2 regions of the Kitasatospora sp. NPDC001225 genome follow, and region 2 is predicted to be linked to the other one. Evidence: riboswitches for the same ligand, from Rfam matches in the RefSeq annotation. Region 2 holds a riboswitch; the other holds the start of a gene.
What was found. A riboswitch is a leader RNA that binds a small molecule or an ion and turns the genes downstream of it on or off. The one in region 2 is predicted to bind thiamine pyrophosphate.
Positions count from the first base shown of each region.

Region 1: another riboswitch for thiamine pyrophosphate. It lies ahead of ACWDCZ_RS00715 (purine-cytosine permease family protein); the one in region 2 lies ahead of thiO (glycine oxidase ThiO).

Region 1 is NZ_JBSFJC010000001.1:161,705-168,244, reverse strand. Features, by position in the region: gene ACWDCZ_RS00735 (MFS transporter) at 1-1,202, opposite strand, end outside; gene ACWDCZ_RS00730 (MerR family transcriptional regulator) at 1,248-2,075, opposite strand; tRNA gene ACWDCZ_RS00725 (tRNA-Ser) at 2,204-2,291, opposite strand; gene ACWDCZ_RS00720 (S1C family serine protease) at 2,355-4,157, opposite strand; TPP riboswitch at 4,424-4,568, shown strand; gene ACWDCZ_RS00715 (purine-cytosine permease family protein) at 4,561-5,979, shown strand; gene ACWDCZ_RS00710 (glycerophosphodiester phosphodiesterase) at 6,090-6,540, shown strand, end outside.
Region 2 is NZ_JBSFJC010000139.1:5,620-12,159, forward strand. Features, by position in the region: gene pknB (Stk1 family PASTA domain-containing Ser/Thr kinase) at 1-1,703, opposite strand, end outside; gene ACWDCZ_RS32565 (thiazole synthase) at 1,788-2,585, opposite strand; gene thiS (sulfur carrier protein ThiS) at 2,589-2,888, opposite strand; gene thiO (glycine oxidase ThiO) at 2,885-4,060, opposite strand; TPP riboswitch at 4,064-4,176, opposite strand; gene ACWDCZ_RS32580 (NAD(P)/FAD-dependent oxidoreductase) at 4,260-5,468, shown strand; gene ACWDCZ_RS32585 (Rv2175c family DNA-binding protein) at 5,521-5,886, shown strand; gene thiE (thiamine phosphate synthase) at 5,886-6,539, shown strand.

The sequences.
Region 1 (6,540 bases), on a different contig from region 2:
GTCGGGGTGGCCAGGGCGGTGAGGCCGGCGGCGGCGGTGGCGAGGGCGCAGAGGAGGGTGGGCGGGGCGGCGCCCGCCGCGTCCGCGAGCAGGCCCAGCAGGGCGTTCGAGAGCACCAGGGCCAGGCTCTGCACGAGCGTCAGCAGGGCCTGGACCCGCGAGAGATGGGTCGGCGGCGCGCCGGTCAGCACCAGCGGGCCGAGGTGGCAGGCGAAGAGCCCCGAGCCGAGGCCCGCCACCGTACTGCCGGCCACCGCCGCCACCGGCCCCGCGGCCAGGGCCAGCAGCGCGATCCCCGCCGACGCCGTACAGAGCCCGGCGGCCGCCCCCACGCCGGCCCGGGGCAGCGCGCCCCGCCGGGCGACCAGGACGGCCACCGCCAGTACCCCGGCCGCCTGCCCGCCGCTCACCAGTCCCGCCGTCCCGGCCGACCAGCCGTGCGCCCGGGCGAGCAGCGGGCCGAGCAGCGACACCACCGGCAGCAGCGCCCCGGCCGCCGCACCGGTGAGCAGCAGCGCGGCCCGCAGCAGCGGGTCGGCCAGGGCGAGCCGGACGCCGGACGCGGCCTCGCTCAGCAGGCCGGCCCGCGGACCGGACGGCCCGTCCGCCCCGGGGCGGACCCTCAGCAGGACCAGCAGCACGACCCCGAAGCTCACCGCGTCCGCGAGTGCCGCGCCGGGCAGCCCGCCGGCCGCGACCAGCAGGCCGCCGAGCGGCGCCCCGAGCAGGACGGCGCCCTGCCCGCCGGCCTGCCGCAGGGCGAGCGCCCGGGGCAGCCGGTCGGCGGGCACCAGCCGGCGCGGCATCGAACCGCTCGCCGGGAGGTGGAAGGCGTCGACCGTCCCGATCACGGCCGCCGCCGCGACCAGGAGCCAGAGCGGTGTGCTCCGCTCGGCCGCGACCAGCGCCAGCGCGGCGGTCGCGACCAGCATCACCGTGTCCCCGACGAGCATCACCCGACGGGCGCCGAACCGGTCCGCGACCGCGCCGCCCAGCAGGACCAGCGCGGTGCGCGGCACCGTGACCGCCGTCAGGACCAGCCCGGCCGCGCCGCCGCCGTGCGCGGAGGCGGCCCAGCCGAGGGCGAAGTACAGCGCGGCGTCGCCCAGCAGTCCGGCCTGGACCCCGGCCAGCCAGAGCAGGTACGTCCGGGGCAGCGCGGCCCGCGAACCGACGGCGGCGGTGGCAGCGGCAGTGGTCATGCCGGGTGACGCTAGGACCCTCGACCGGGTCGAGGGCAAGCCCGGCTACCCGCGGACCACCGGCTCCTGGAGCTCGGTGACCCACCCCGCCGGGTCCTCCGGGCACTCCAGGTACAGCTCCCGGGCGTAGCCGGCCGAGCGGTAGCCGTTCTCCTCGATGAAGCGGGCCAGCTCCTGGCCCGCGCCCAGGACCTCGTCCATCGGGCCGCGGTGCACGATCGTCGCCGCCTCCCCGATCGGCGGCAGGTCGACCACCTCGAAGTCGTGCGCGCCCGCCCGCACCGACGGGCCGACCGGGACGGCGGCCCCGACCAGCACCGAGCCGTTGCCCTCCGGGGCGTCCTGGTAGTGGGCGATGGACGGGCCGGTCGCCTCGATCCCGGCCCCGGCCAGCCGCCGGCACAGCTCGGCGAACAGCGGCCCGATCACCGGCCCGATGTCCTCCGGCTCGTAACTCGCGGCCACACCGGTCAGTTGGGCCACCTGGACGGACGGCACCGGCTTCACCACGACATCCCGCACGGACATGGTCCCCTCGCTCTCGATCGTCCGGAGCCTCGCCTCCACCCGGGCCAGCCGCAGCTCGTCGGCCGCGATCGCCGCGGCGAGCTGGGCCCGCCGCAGCCGCAGCATCCCGCGCAGCTCGGCCGCGTCCACCCGCTCGTCCAGGACGGCCCGCACCTGCTGCAGGGTGAACCCGAGCTCCTTGAGCGCGATCACCCGGTTGAGCCGGGCCAGTTGGGACGCCTCGTAGAAGCGGTAGCCGCTGACCGGGTCCACCCGGGCGGGCCGCAGCAGCCCAATCGCGTCGTAGTGGCGCAGCATCCGCACCGACACCCGGCCGTGGCTGGCGAAGTCTCCGATGTTCAACATGGTGCGACCACTCCACCCCCTGCCACCGTGTCAGGGTCAACCCCCGCCCCGCCCGTGGCCCGGGAAACACCGAGGGCGGGTGCCGAGTGGTCTCGGCACCCGCCCTGAGCAGGTGGTTCTCCTACCGGCGGAGAGCGTGGGATTCGAACCCACGGTACGGGGTCACCGCACGACAGTTTTCAAGACTGTTCCCTTAGGCCGCTCGGGCAGCTCTCCAGGCGGAGGTCAGCCTAACGGGTCCGGCGGGGTTCGGTGCACACGTTTCGGTGCGGGCGGGGGTTACGGCTGGTCGCCCTCGCGCTGGCCGAGAGTGACCTTGGTGGTGAGGGTCTGGCCGTTGCGGGTGTACTCGACGTCGACGGTCTCGCCGGGCTTGTGCGTCCAGATCCGGCTGACCAGGGCGGGGCCGTTGTCGATCGGGACGCCGCCGAGCTTGGTGATGACGTCGCCCGGCTTGAGGCCGGCCTTGTCGGCCGCGCCGCCGGGGGTGACGGCGGGCTGGCCCTGGATGTCCTTGGTCTGGATCTGCGCGCCGTCGCCCTTGTAGTCGTCGTTGCGCAGCACGTCGAGCTTGGCGTAGACCGGCTTGCCGGTCTTGATCAGGGTGTCCGCGACCCACTTGGCCTGGTTGATCGGGATGGCGAAGCCCAGGCCGATGCTGCCGGCCCGGCCGTTGGCGGAGGCGTTGGACTGGATCGCCGAGTTGATGCCGATCACCGCGCCGCCGGAGTCGAGCAGCGGGCCGCCGGAGTTGCCGGGGTTGATGGAGGCGTCGGTCTGCAGGGCGTTCATGTACGAGGCCTGCGAGCCGGTGTCGTCGCCGGAGGCCACCGGACGGTCCTTGGCGCTGATGATGCCGCTGGTGACGGTGGACTCCAGGCCGTACGGCGCACCGATCGCGACGGTGGCGTCGCCGACGTTGACCTTGTCGGAGTCGGCCAGCGGCAGCGGGGCCAGCTTGCTCTTGGGCGGGTTGTCGATCTTGACCACGGCGACGTCGTAGCCCTCGGCGTGGCCGAGCACCGAGGCGCTGTAGGAGCTGCCGTCGGCGAACTTGACGGTCAGTTTGCCGCCGCTGAGGGTCGGCGCGACGACGTGGTTGTTGGTGAGGATGTGGCCCTCGGTGTCGAAGACGAAGCCGGTGCCGGTGCCCGACTCGCCGTTGCCCTGCGCCTTGATGGTGACGACGCTGGGCAGCGCCTTCTGCGCGATGGCGGCGATCGAGCCGGGGACGGGCTCGTTCTTCTGGGTGTCGCTGGCCTGGACGGTGGTGCTGCGGTGGTCGTTCGCGGAGCTCCTGCGGTCGGAACTGTCGGAGACGGACACGCCGAGCGCGCCGCCGGCCACACCGGCGACCAGCGCGACGGCCGCGATCAGGGCGACCAGGCCGCCGCGCTTCTTGCGCGGGCCGCCGGGGCCGCCCGGACCGCCGGGGTACTCCGCCGGGTAGCCGAGCGGGCCGGCCGGGCCGCCGGGGTAGCCGGCGCCGCCGGAGGTGGAGTCGTGGGTGGGGCCCCAGCCGCCGAGCGGCTGGCCGGCCCCGAAGGGGTGGTGGCCGTGCGCGGCGGGCGCGGCCGGAGCGGCGCCGTACCCCTCGTGCGCGCCGGCGGCGGGGACGCCGTGGGTCGGGGTGGCGTACGGGTTGCCGGCCGGCGGCAGGGCCGGGGCGGCGGGGGCGGCGGCCACCGGGGCGGGCGGAACGGGCGGCAGGACCGGCGGCGGCGCGTCGATGTAGCCGGTGGCCGGGTCGACGGCCGGCTCCTCGACGGCGAGTACGGCGGGTGCGGCGGGTGCCACGGGCTCGGCGGGTGCCTCCGGTGCGGGCACCTTGGTGAAGGCGACGGTGGGCTTGTGCCCACCCCCCGCCGGGACCTCCTCGGCCGGAACGGCGTCGGCGGACGGCGCCGCCTCGGCGGCGGCGGCCTCGACCGCGCCCGCCTCCGGCTCGGGCACCCGCCGGAACGCCATGGTCGGGTTGTGCCCGCCCTGAGCGGGGCCCGCGGCAGCGGACTCGGCCGCCCCCGGCCCGGCGGGCTGCTCCCCCTGCGGCCCGGTGGGCCCAACCTCGCGCTCGGTGCTCACGGACGACCTCCATAGCTGGCAGAACCAAGGACCATAGTTTTTCGCACTGTCGATTCGTTTGCCGTAAGGACCCCTCTGAAGAACTCATAAGAATCCTTAGCCGGCACCGACACCGGCACTGGCGTCAGCACCCACAGCGGCACCGACACCGGCTCCGGCACCCGTACCGACGGCCGGGGCTCCCCTCCCCGTCGGGCGTCCGCGATGCGGACCGCCCCGCCCTCGGCCTTGGGCGTCGGCACCCGCGCCGGTTAGCCTGGCGCTCCAAACTGACACGCGGGAGCTTGGACCCACCAGGCTGAGAGTGCGCATGTCGACCGTACGCCACACGAGTGACGGACGTTCGAGGGGGCGCTGACCGCCGGAACCTGTCCGGGTAATGCCGGCGTAGGGAGTATCGGCCATGCCGCCTGCTTCGCCATCCTCTTCTTCGGGTACGAACGCCTCCGACTCCGGCGCGAACGCCCCCGCGCCGGGCGCGACCGCCCTCCTGGAACGCGCCGAGCACGTCGAAGCGCCCCTGGTCCTGGACACCGAACCGCCGCGCACGCTGCGCTTCCGGGACCACTTCGCGCTCTGGATGAACCTGGGCGTCAGCCTGATCGGCTTCTCCACCGCCGCCACCGTGCTCGGCGCCCCCGGCAGCGAGCTGTCGCTGGCCGCCGCGGTGACCGCGATCACGATCGGTACGGCGGTCGGCACCGCGATGCTCGCCGTGGCCGCGCTGATCGGCGCCCGCACCGGCGCCCCCGCGATGGCGAACCTGCGCGGGCTGTTCGGCACCCGGCTGTCGTACCTGCCGACGGTGCTGAACATCGTGCAGTGCATCGGCTGGGGCGTCTTCGAGCTGCTGACCATCTCGGCGGGCGCGCAGACCGTCGCGCACACCACCGGCTACCGCTGGCTGTTCGTCCTGCTCGCGGGCGCGCTGACCACCGCGCTGACCATCTGGCCGCTGGGCTCGATCGCGGTGCTGCGCCGCTTCGTGGCCGGGGCGGTCGCGGTGGCGATGGTGTACTTCACCGTCCAGTTGGGCCGCCAGGGCGTGCCGGACCCGGGCGCGGGCAACTGGCACGGCTTCCTCGGCGCCACCGACGCGATGATCGCGGTGTCGGTCTCCTTCGTGCCGCTGGCCGCCGACTACACCCGGCACTCGCGCACCCCGCGCTCGGCGTTCTGGGGCAGCTTCTCCGGCTACACGGTCGCCCAGGTCTGGTGCTACGTGCTCGGCCTGATGGCGCTGCTGCAGTCGGACGGCGACCCGAACCGGATCTTCGACTCCTTCCTCGGGGTCTGGGCCGGCTGGCTGTTCCTGCTGGTGCTGGTGCTGCGCGAGACCGACCAGTCCTTCGCCAACGTGTACTCGACCGCGATGTCGGTGCAGAACCTGCTGCCGAAGGTGGACCGCCGGGTGCTCTCCGGCGCGATCGGCGTGCTGATCACCGTGCTGGCGCTGCAGATCGACGAGTTCACCGACACCTACTACGGCTTCCTCGGCCTGATCGGCTCGGTGTTCGTGCCGCTGCTGGCGGTGCTCGTGGTGGACTACTTCCTCGGCGCCGGCCGGCGCGGCTGGAACCTCTCCGCCGACGCGCCGTCCCGCTGGCTGATGCTGCTGCCGTGGGCCCTGGGCTTCGCGGTCTACCAGTTCATCGCACCGACCAAGGTCGCGGGCTGGTGGACGGACTTCTGGACCTCCGCCCAGGAGGCGCTGCACTTCACCCCGCAGGAGTGGACCTCGGCCTCGCTGTTCGCCTTCCTGGTGCCGGCCCTGGCCACCTGGGCGCTCACCCCGCTCGGCCGCCGCGCCGTCCGGGGCTGACGGAGCGGAGGGAGCGGGGGCCCGAGCGGGCCCCCGCAGGTGCGCAGACGGCCCCACAGGTTGGGGCCGTCTTTGTCCGCGCTTCACCTCCGCCGCCTATCGTTGGGCCTGTGACCAGCCCAGACCTGTCCTCGGCGGCGGCGCGCACCGTGCCGCCCGTCCAGGTGATCGCCCACCGCGGTTCCTCCCACGCCCTGCCCGAGCACACCCTCGCGGCCTACCGGCGCGCGCTCGACGAGGGCGCGGACGCGCTGGAGTGCGACGTCCGGGTCACCGCCGACGGCGCGCTGGTCTGCGTGCACGACCGCCGGATCGGCCGGGTCTCCAACGGCCGGGGCACCGTTTCGGCCATGACCCTCGCCGAGCTGGAGGCGTACGACTTCGGCGCCTGGAAGACCGGCCGCCCCAGCACCGACCCGGAGCTGCGCGGCGTGCTGCGGCTGGAGCGGCTGCTGGAGCTGGTGGTGGAGTGCGGCCGCCCGGTGGACCTGGCGATCGAGACCAAGCACCCGGTGCGCTTCCGCGGCCGGGTGGAGGCCGAGCTGCTGCGGACCCTGGAGC
Region 2 (6,540 bases):
ACCGCGCCGAACACGTCCCAGCCGCTGGTCTGCATGGTGAAGCCCGCGGCCTGGAGCGCCTTCTGCGCCTCGTCCTTGCCCATCCCGGTGACGTTCGGGACCGGCACCATGCCCTTGCTGACCACCAGCGACACCGCGCTGTTCTCCTGCAGCAGCTGCCCGGCCGCCGGCGAGCTGCTGATCACCGAGCCCTCGGGCACCGTGTCGTCGTAGGTCTCGGTCACGCCGCCCCTGGTCAGCTGGGCGCCGGTCAGGGCCGCGGCGGCGTCGGCGGCGCTCTTCCCGGTGAGGTCCGGCACCGCGATCCGCTTGGGGCCCTTGGAGAGGGTGACGGTGACGCTGTCGCTCTTGCGGGTGCGCGCGCCCACCCCGGGGTCGGTGGAGATCACCTGCCCGGACGGGACGGACTCGCTGAACACCTCGACGAACCTGCCGTGCAGGCCCTCCTTGTCCAGGACCCGCTGCGCCTCCGCCCGGTCCTTGCCGAGCACACCCGGCACCGAGCCGTACAGCCCCTCGGAGATCCCGTAGGTGACGCCGCCGATCGCCAGCACCAGCGCGGCCAGCGCGGCCGTCCAGACCAGCGTCCGGCGGGGGAGGCGGCGCAGCGGGCCCGGCCGGGGCCGGCGCCGGTGCACCGGGGTCGGCTCGTCGTACGGGCGCGGCTCGGCGAGCAGCTCGTCCATCAGCTCCGGCGGCATGTCCAGCACGCTGGTGCGCTCCGTCGGCGGGGCCTCGGCGGGCCGCGGCAGCGGCTGGATCACCGAGGTCGGCTCGCTGGTCGGGTAGCGCGGGCTGGGGCGGGTGGAGGCCGGCGGCTCGGCGTCCAGCGCGGCCGGGGCGAGGGTGCGGCGCACCCGCTGGAGGGCGGCGAGCAGCTCGACCGCGTCGTACGGGCGGGCGCCGGCGGACCGGGCGCAGGCGGCGGCCACTATCGCGTCCAGCTCGGGGCCGACGGCGGGGGCGACCAGCGAGGGGGCCGGGACGTCCTCGTGCAGGTGCTTGTACATGACCTGGACGGGGTTGTCGCCGGTGTGCGGGCGGCGGCCGGTGAGCATCTCGTACAGCAGGATGCCGGACGCGTAGACGTCCACCCGCTGGTCGGTGGGGGCGTCCGGGAGGATCTGCTCGGGGGCCAGGTAGGAGACGGTGCCCATGACCGTGCCGCCGGTCGCGGTGGTGGTCGAGGTGGGCGCGCCGTCGGCGCTGCCGAGCACCCGGACCAGGCCGAAGTCGGCGACCTTGACCAGGCCGCCCTCGGTGATCAGCACGTTCTCGGGCTTGACGTCGCGGTGGACCAGCCCGGCCCGGTGGGCGGCGCCGAGCGCGGCGAGCACCGGCTCCAGCACGTCCAACGCGGCCCGGACGGACAGCGCGCCGCGGTCGCGCAGCAGGTCGCGCAGGGTGCGGCCGGGCACGTACTCCATGGCGAGGAAGACGTGGCCGCCGTCCGCGCCCTGGTCGAAGACGTTGACCACGTTGGGGTGGGTGAGCCTGGCGACCGCCTTGGCCTCGCGGATGAAGCGGGCGGTGAAGCCCTCGTCACCGGCCAGCGAGGGGTGCATCACCTTGAGCGCGACCACCCGGTCCAGCCGGGTGTCGGTGCCCCGGTAGACGGTGGACATCCCGCCGGTCGCGATCCGCTGCTCGACCCGGTACCGGTTGTCGAGCAGGGCGCCGATCAGGGGGTCGTGCAGTGCCATGTCCACTCGGAGAGTCTAGGGTGCGGGACCGCCCGGTCCCGGCGGACACCGCCTCCGGGACCGGCTTGTGACATGCGCGACGGTTCAGAACGCCGGGTGCTCGCGGGTGTCCAGGTCGGCCCGGCCGGCCATCGCGGAGGAGGCCTCGGCGTGGAAGCGGCGCGGGATCCGGCCGGCCCGGTGGGCGAGCCTGCCCGCCTCGGCGGCGTGCCGCATCGCCTCGGCCATCAGCACCGGGTCCTGAGCCCTGGTCACCGCGGAGGCGAGCATCACCGCGGCGCAGCCCAGCTCCATCGCCAGCGCCACGTCGGAGGCGGTGCCGGCGCCCGCGTCCAGGATCACCGGGACGCCCGCGCCCTCCACGATCAGCTGGAAGTTGTGCGGGTTGCGGATGCCCAGGCCCGAACCGATCGGCGAGCCCAGCGGCATGATGGCCGCACAGCCGACGTCCTCCAGCTTGCGGGCCAGCACCGGGTCGTCGTTGGTGTACGGCAGGACGGTGAAGCCGTCGTCGACCAGCGTCTCGGCGGCGTCCAGCAGCTCGATCGGGTCGGGCAGCAGGGTGCGCTCGTCGGCGATCACCTCCAGCTTGACCCAGTCGGTGCCGAGCGCCTCGCGGGCCAGCCGGGCGGTCAGCACGGCCTCGCCGGCGGTGAAGCAGCCGGCCGTGTTGGGCAGCACCCGGATGCCGTTGCGGGTCAGCACGTCCAGGACGGAGCCCTGGGTGGTGGCGTCGACCCGGCGCATCGCGACGGTGGTCAGCTCGGTGCCGGAGGCGAGCAGCGCGCGCTCCAGGACCTCCAGGCTGGGGGCGCCGCCGGTGCCCATGATCAGCCGGGAGGAGAAGGCCGTCCCGGCGATGGTCAGCAGATCGTCGGCCATGGTTCAGCCTCCCTGGACGGCGGTGAGGATCTCGATCCGGTCGCCGGTGCCCAGTGCCGTCCCGGGCCACGAACCGCGCGGCACCACGGCCTCGTTGAGCGCGGCGGCGACACCGGTGTTGGCGGCGCTGACGGAGGCCACCAGCTCGGCGAGGGTGGTCGTGGCGGGCACCCGGCGGGGCTCGCCGTTGACGGTCAGGGCGATCTCGGCCGGGGCGACCGGGTTCGGGGCGTCCTCGTGCACGGCGTTCTCGTCTGGGGCGTGCTCGTTCGGGGCGTTCTCGGTCAGGGCGATCTCGGTCATGCGGAGGCCTTCGCGACGGGGGATTCGGAGGAGAACCGGGTGGGGGTGAACGGCCTTGCGAGCTCGGGGACTTTACCGGTGACCAGGTACTCGGAGACCAGGTCGGCGGTCACCGGGGTGAGCAGCACGCCGTTGCGGTAGTGGCCGGTGGAGGCGACCAGCCCGGGCAGCGGGGTCGGGCCCAGCAGCGGGGCGTTGTCCGGCGAGCCGGGGCGCAGCCCGGCCGAGGTCTCGCGCAGCGGGAGTTCGGTGATCCCCGGGACCAACTCGTGGGCGTCCCGCAGGAGTTCGTACACCCCGCCGGCGGTGACGGTGGTGTCGTAGCCCTGCTCCTCGGTGGTCGCTCCGACGACCAGTTCGCCGTTCTCCCGGGGGACCAGGTACAGGTGCCGGCCGCGGACCACGGCGCGGACGTTGCGGGAGAGGAACGGCCGGTAGGCCTCCGGCACGTGCAGCCGCAGCACCTGCCCCTTCACCGGGCGGATCGCGGGCAGCACCCCCTCGGGCAGACCGGGCAGCCGGTGGCTGTGCGGGCCGGCGGCGAGCACGACCTGGTCGGCGGTCACCGTCTCGTCGGTGCTCAGCCGGGCGCCGGTCGCGCGGCCGTCCTCGACCAGCAGCTCGACGGCCTCGGCGCGGTGCAGCAGGACGCCCGCGCGCCCGCAGGCGGCGACCAGGGCGGTGAGCAGGCGCCGGGGGTCCACCTGGTGGTCGTCCGCGGCGTGCAGGGCGCCGCGGACGGCGGGGGCCAGCATCGGCTCCAGCCTGCGGGCCTCCCGGCCGGTCAGCCAGGTCGAGTCCAGGCCCAGCCGCTGGTGGAAGGCGTACAGCTCGCGCAGTTCCTCGCGGTCGTCGGAGTCCAGCGCGACGGCGATCGTGCCGCAGCGGCGGTAGCCGGTGTCCAGGCCGCCGCTCGCCTCGGAGAGTTCGGCGGCGAAGGCCTCGTACCGCTCGTTCGAGGCCATCCCGAGGCGCAGCAGCGGCTCCTCGCCGTACTGCAGCTCGGTGACCGGGGCGAGCATCCCGGCCGCGACCCCGGCGGCCCCGCCGCCGTGGGCGGGGTCGACCACGATCACGTTCCGCGCCCCGCGCCGCGCGGTGCGCCAGGCGACGGCGAGGCCGATGACGCCCCCGCCGATCACCAGCACGTCGGCATGGGTGCCTGATGGCAAGCGTGACAAGGCTGCTCTTCTCCCTTCGCCGGTATGACCCGGATCAGGTTCGGACGGTCGCAGGCCGTGTCAGCCCGCCTCTCAGCCCGGTCCGCCGGGCTCCCGTGTGGTCCTCCCACCTTAACGCCGGGGGTCGGCCCGGCCGAAGGCCCGTACGCGGGGCGGACGGCCCGGAGGCCGCCGCGTCGCGCTGAGTACAGTGGCGGGCGTGGCAGAGCTGAGCGGAACGGATCGGGTGGTCGTCGTCGGAGCCGGGCTGGCCGGGGCACAGTGCGCCCTCAAGCTGCGGCAGGGCGGCCGGCAGGGGCGGATCACGCTGGTCGGCGAGGAGCCGCACGCGCCGTACGACCGGCCGCCGCTCTCCAAGGACGTGCTGCTCGGCAAGGCCGACTCCACCGCCCTGGACATCGACTACGGGCAGCTCGGCATCGAGCTGCTCACCGGCCGCCGCGCCACCGGCCTCACCCCCGGCGTGCTGCACACCGACGGCGGCGACCTCCCGTACGGCTCGCTGGTGATCGCCACCGGCGCCGTGCCGCGCGCCCTGCCCGGCGCCGAGCGGGCGCACCTGCTGCACACCCTGGACGACGCCCTGGCGCTGCGCGCGCTGCTGCGCCCCGGGCTGCGGCTGGTGCTGGTCGGCGCGGGCTGGATCGGCGCCGAGGTGTCCACCGCGGCCCGCGCGGCGGGCTGCGAGGTGACGGTGGTCGAGGCCGGTCCGGCGCCGCTGCCCGGCGCGCTGCCGACGGAGCTCGGCTCGGCGATGGCCGCCTGGTACGCCGAGGCCGGGGTCGAGCTGCGCTGCGGGGTCGGCGTGGCCGCCGTCGAGCCCGGCGCGGTGCTGCTGGCGGACGGCTCGCACCTGCCCGCCGACGAGGTGGTGGTCGGCATCGGGGCCCGCCCCGCGACCGGCTGGCTGGCCGGCTCCGGGGTCGAGCTGGACGCGACCGGCGCCGTCGTGGTGGACGGGCGGCTGCGCACCTCGGTGCCCGGCGTCTTCGCGGCCGGCGACTGCGTCAGCTACCCCTCGGCCCGGGCCGGCGCCCGGCTGGCCGTCCAGCACTGGGACCACGCGCTGCGGTCCGGCGAGGCGGTGGCCGCCGCCGTCCTGGGCGCGGACGCGCCGGCCTACGACCCGGTGCCGTACTTCTGGTCCGAGCAGTTCGGGCGGATGGTCCAGTACGCCGGCCGGCACGCCGAGGGCGACGAGCTGGTCCGGCGCGGCGACCCGCGGGGCGCCGACTGGTCGGTGCTCTGGCTGCGCGACGGCGTGCCGAGCGCGCTGCTGACCGTCGACCGGCCGCGCGACCTGGCCCAGGGGCGGCGGCTGATCGAGCGCGGCACCGCGCTGGACCCGGCCCGGGCGGCCGACCCCGCGGTACCGCTGAAGGCGGCCGTCGCGGGGTAGGCGCGGGGCAGGTCTGGTGCGCGGTGGGCCGCGGAGGTGGCAGTCTGGTGGCGTGAGTGAGATCGAAAGCAAGATTGAATCCCTGGTCACCGACTGGATGTACCTGCCCGACATCTCGGAGCAGTGGGGGGTCCGGGTCACCGAGGTGCGTGACCTGGTCAAGAACGGCGGCCTGATCGCCGTCCGGCGCGGCCCCAACAAGTCGCTGCAGGTCCCGGCCGCGTTCATCGACGGCCCGGGCCTGGTCAAGCACCTGTCCGGCACCCTGACCGTCCTGCGGGACTGCGGGTACAACGACGCGGAGATCCTGGAGTGGCTCTTCACCGAGGACCCGTCGCTGCCCGGCAGCCCGATCCAGGCGCTGCGGGAGAACCGCGGCACCGAGGTGAAGCGCCGCGCCCAGGCGATGCTGATCTGATGGCGGCGGACACGCCGCGCGCCGGGCTCGCCGACGCCCGGCTGTACCTGTGCACCGACGCCCGCCGGGAGCAGGGCGACCTCGCCGAGTTCCTGGACGCGGCGCTGGCGGGCGGGGTGGACATCGTCCAGCTGCGCGACAAGGGCCTGGAGGCCAGGCAGGAGCTGGAGGCCCTGGAGGTCTTCGCCGACGCCTGCCGCCGGCACGGCAAGCTGCTGGCCGTCAACGACCGCGCCGACGTCGCCCACGCGGCCCGGCCGGACGTGCTGCACCTCGGCCAGGACGACCTGCCGGTGCCGGCCGCCCGGGCGATCCTCGGCGAGGACGTGCTGATCGGCCGCTCCTGCCACGCCGAGTCCGAGGTGGACGCGGCGATCGCCGAGCCCGGCGTGGACTACTTCTGCACCGGCCCGGTCTGGCCGACCCCGACCAAGCCGGGCCGCCCGGCCCCGGGCCTCGGCCTGGTCTCGTACGCGGCGAAGCAGGACACCGACCGGCCGTGGTTCGCGATCGGCGGGATCGACCTCGGCAACCTGGACGAGGTGCTCGCCGCCGGTGCCCGCCGGGTCGTCGTGGTGCGGGCCATCACGGCCGCGGCGGACCCCCGGGCGGCCGCCGCCGAGCTGTCCCGCCGGGTGCGCGCCGCGCTCTGAG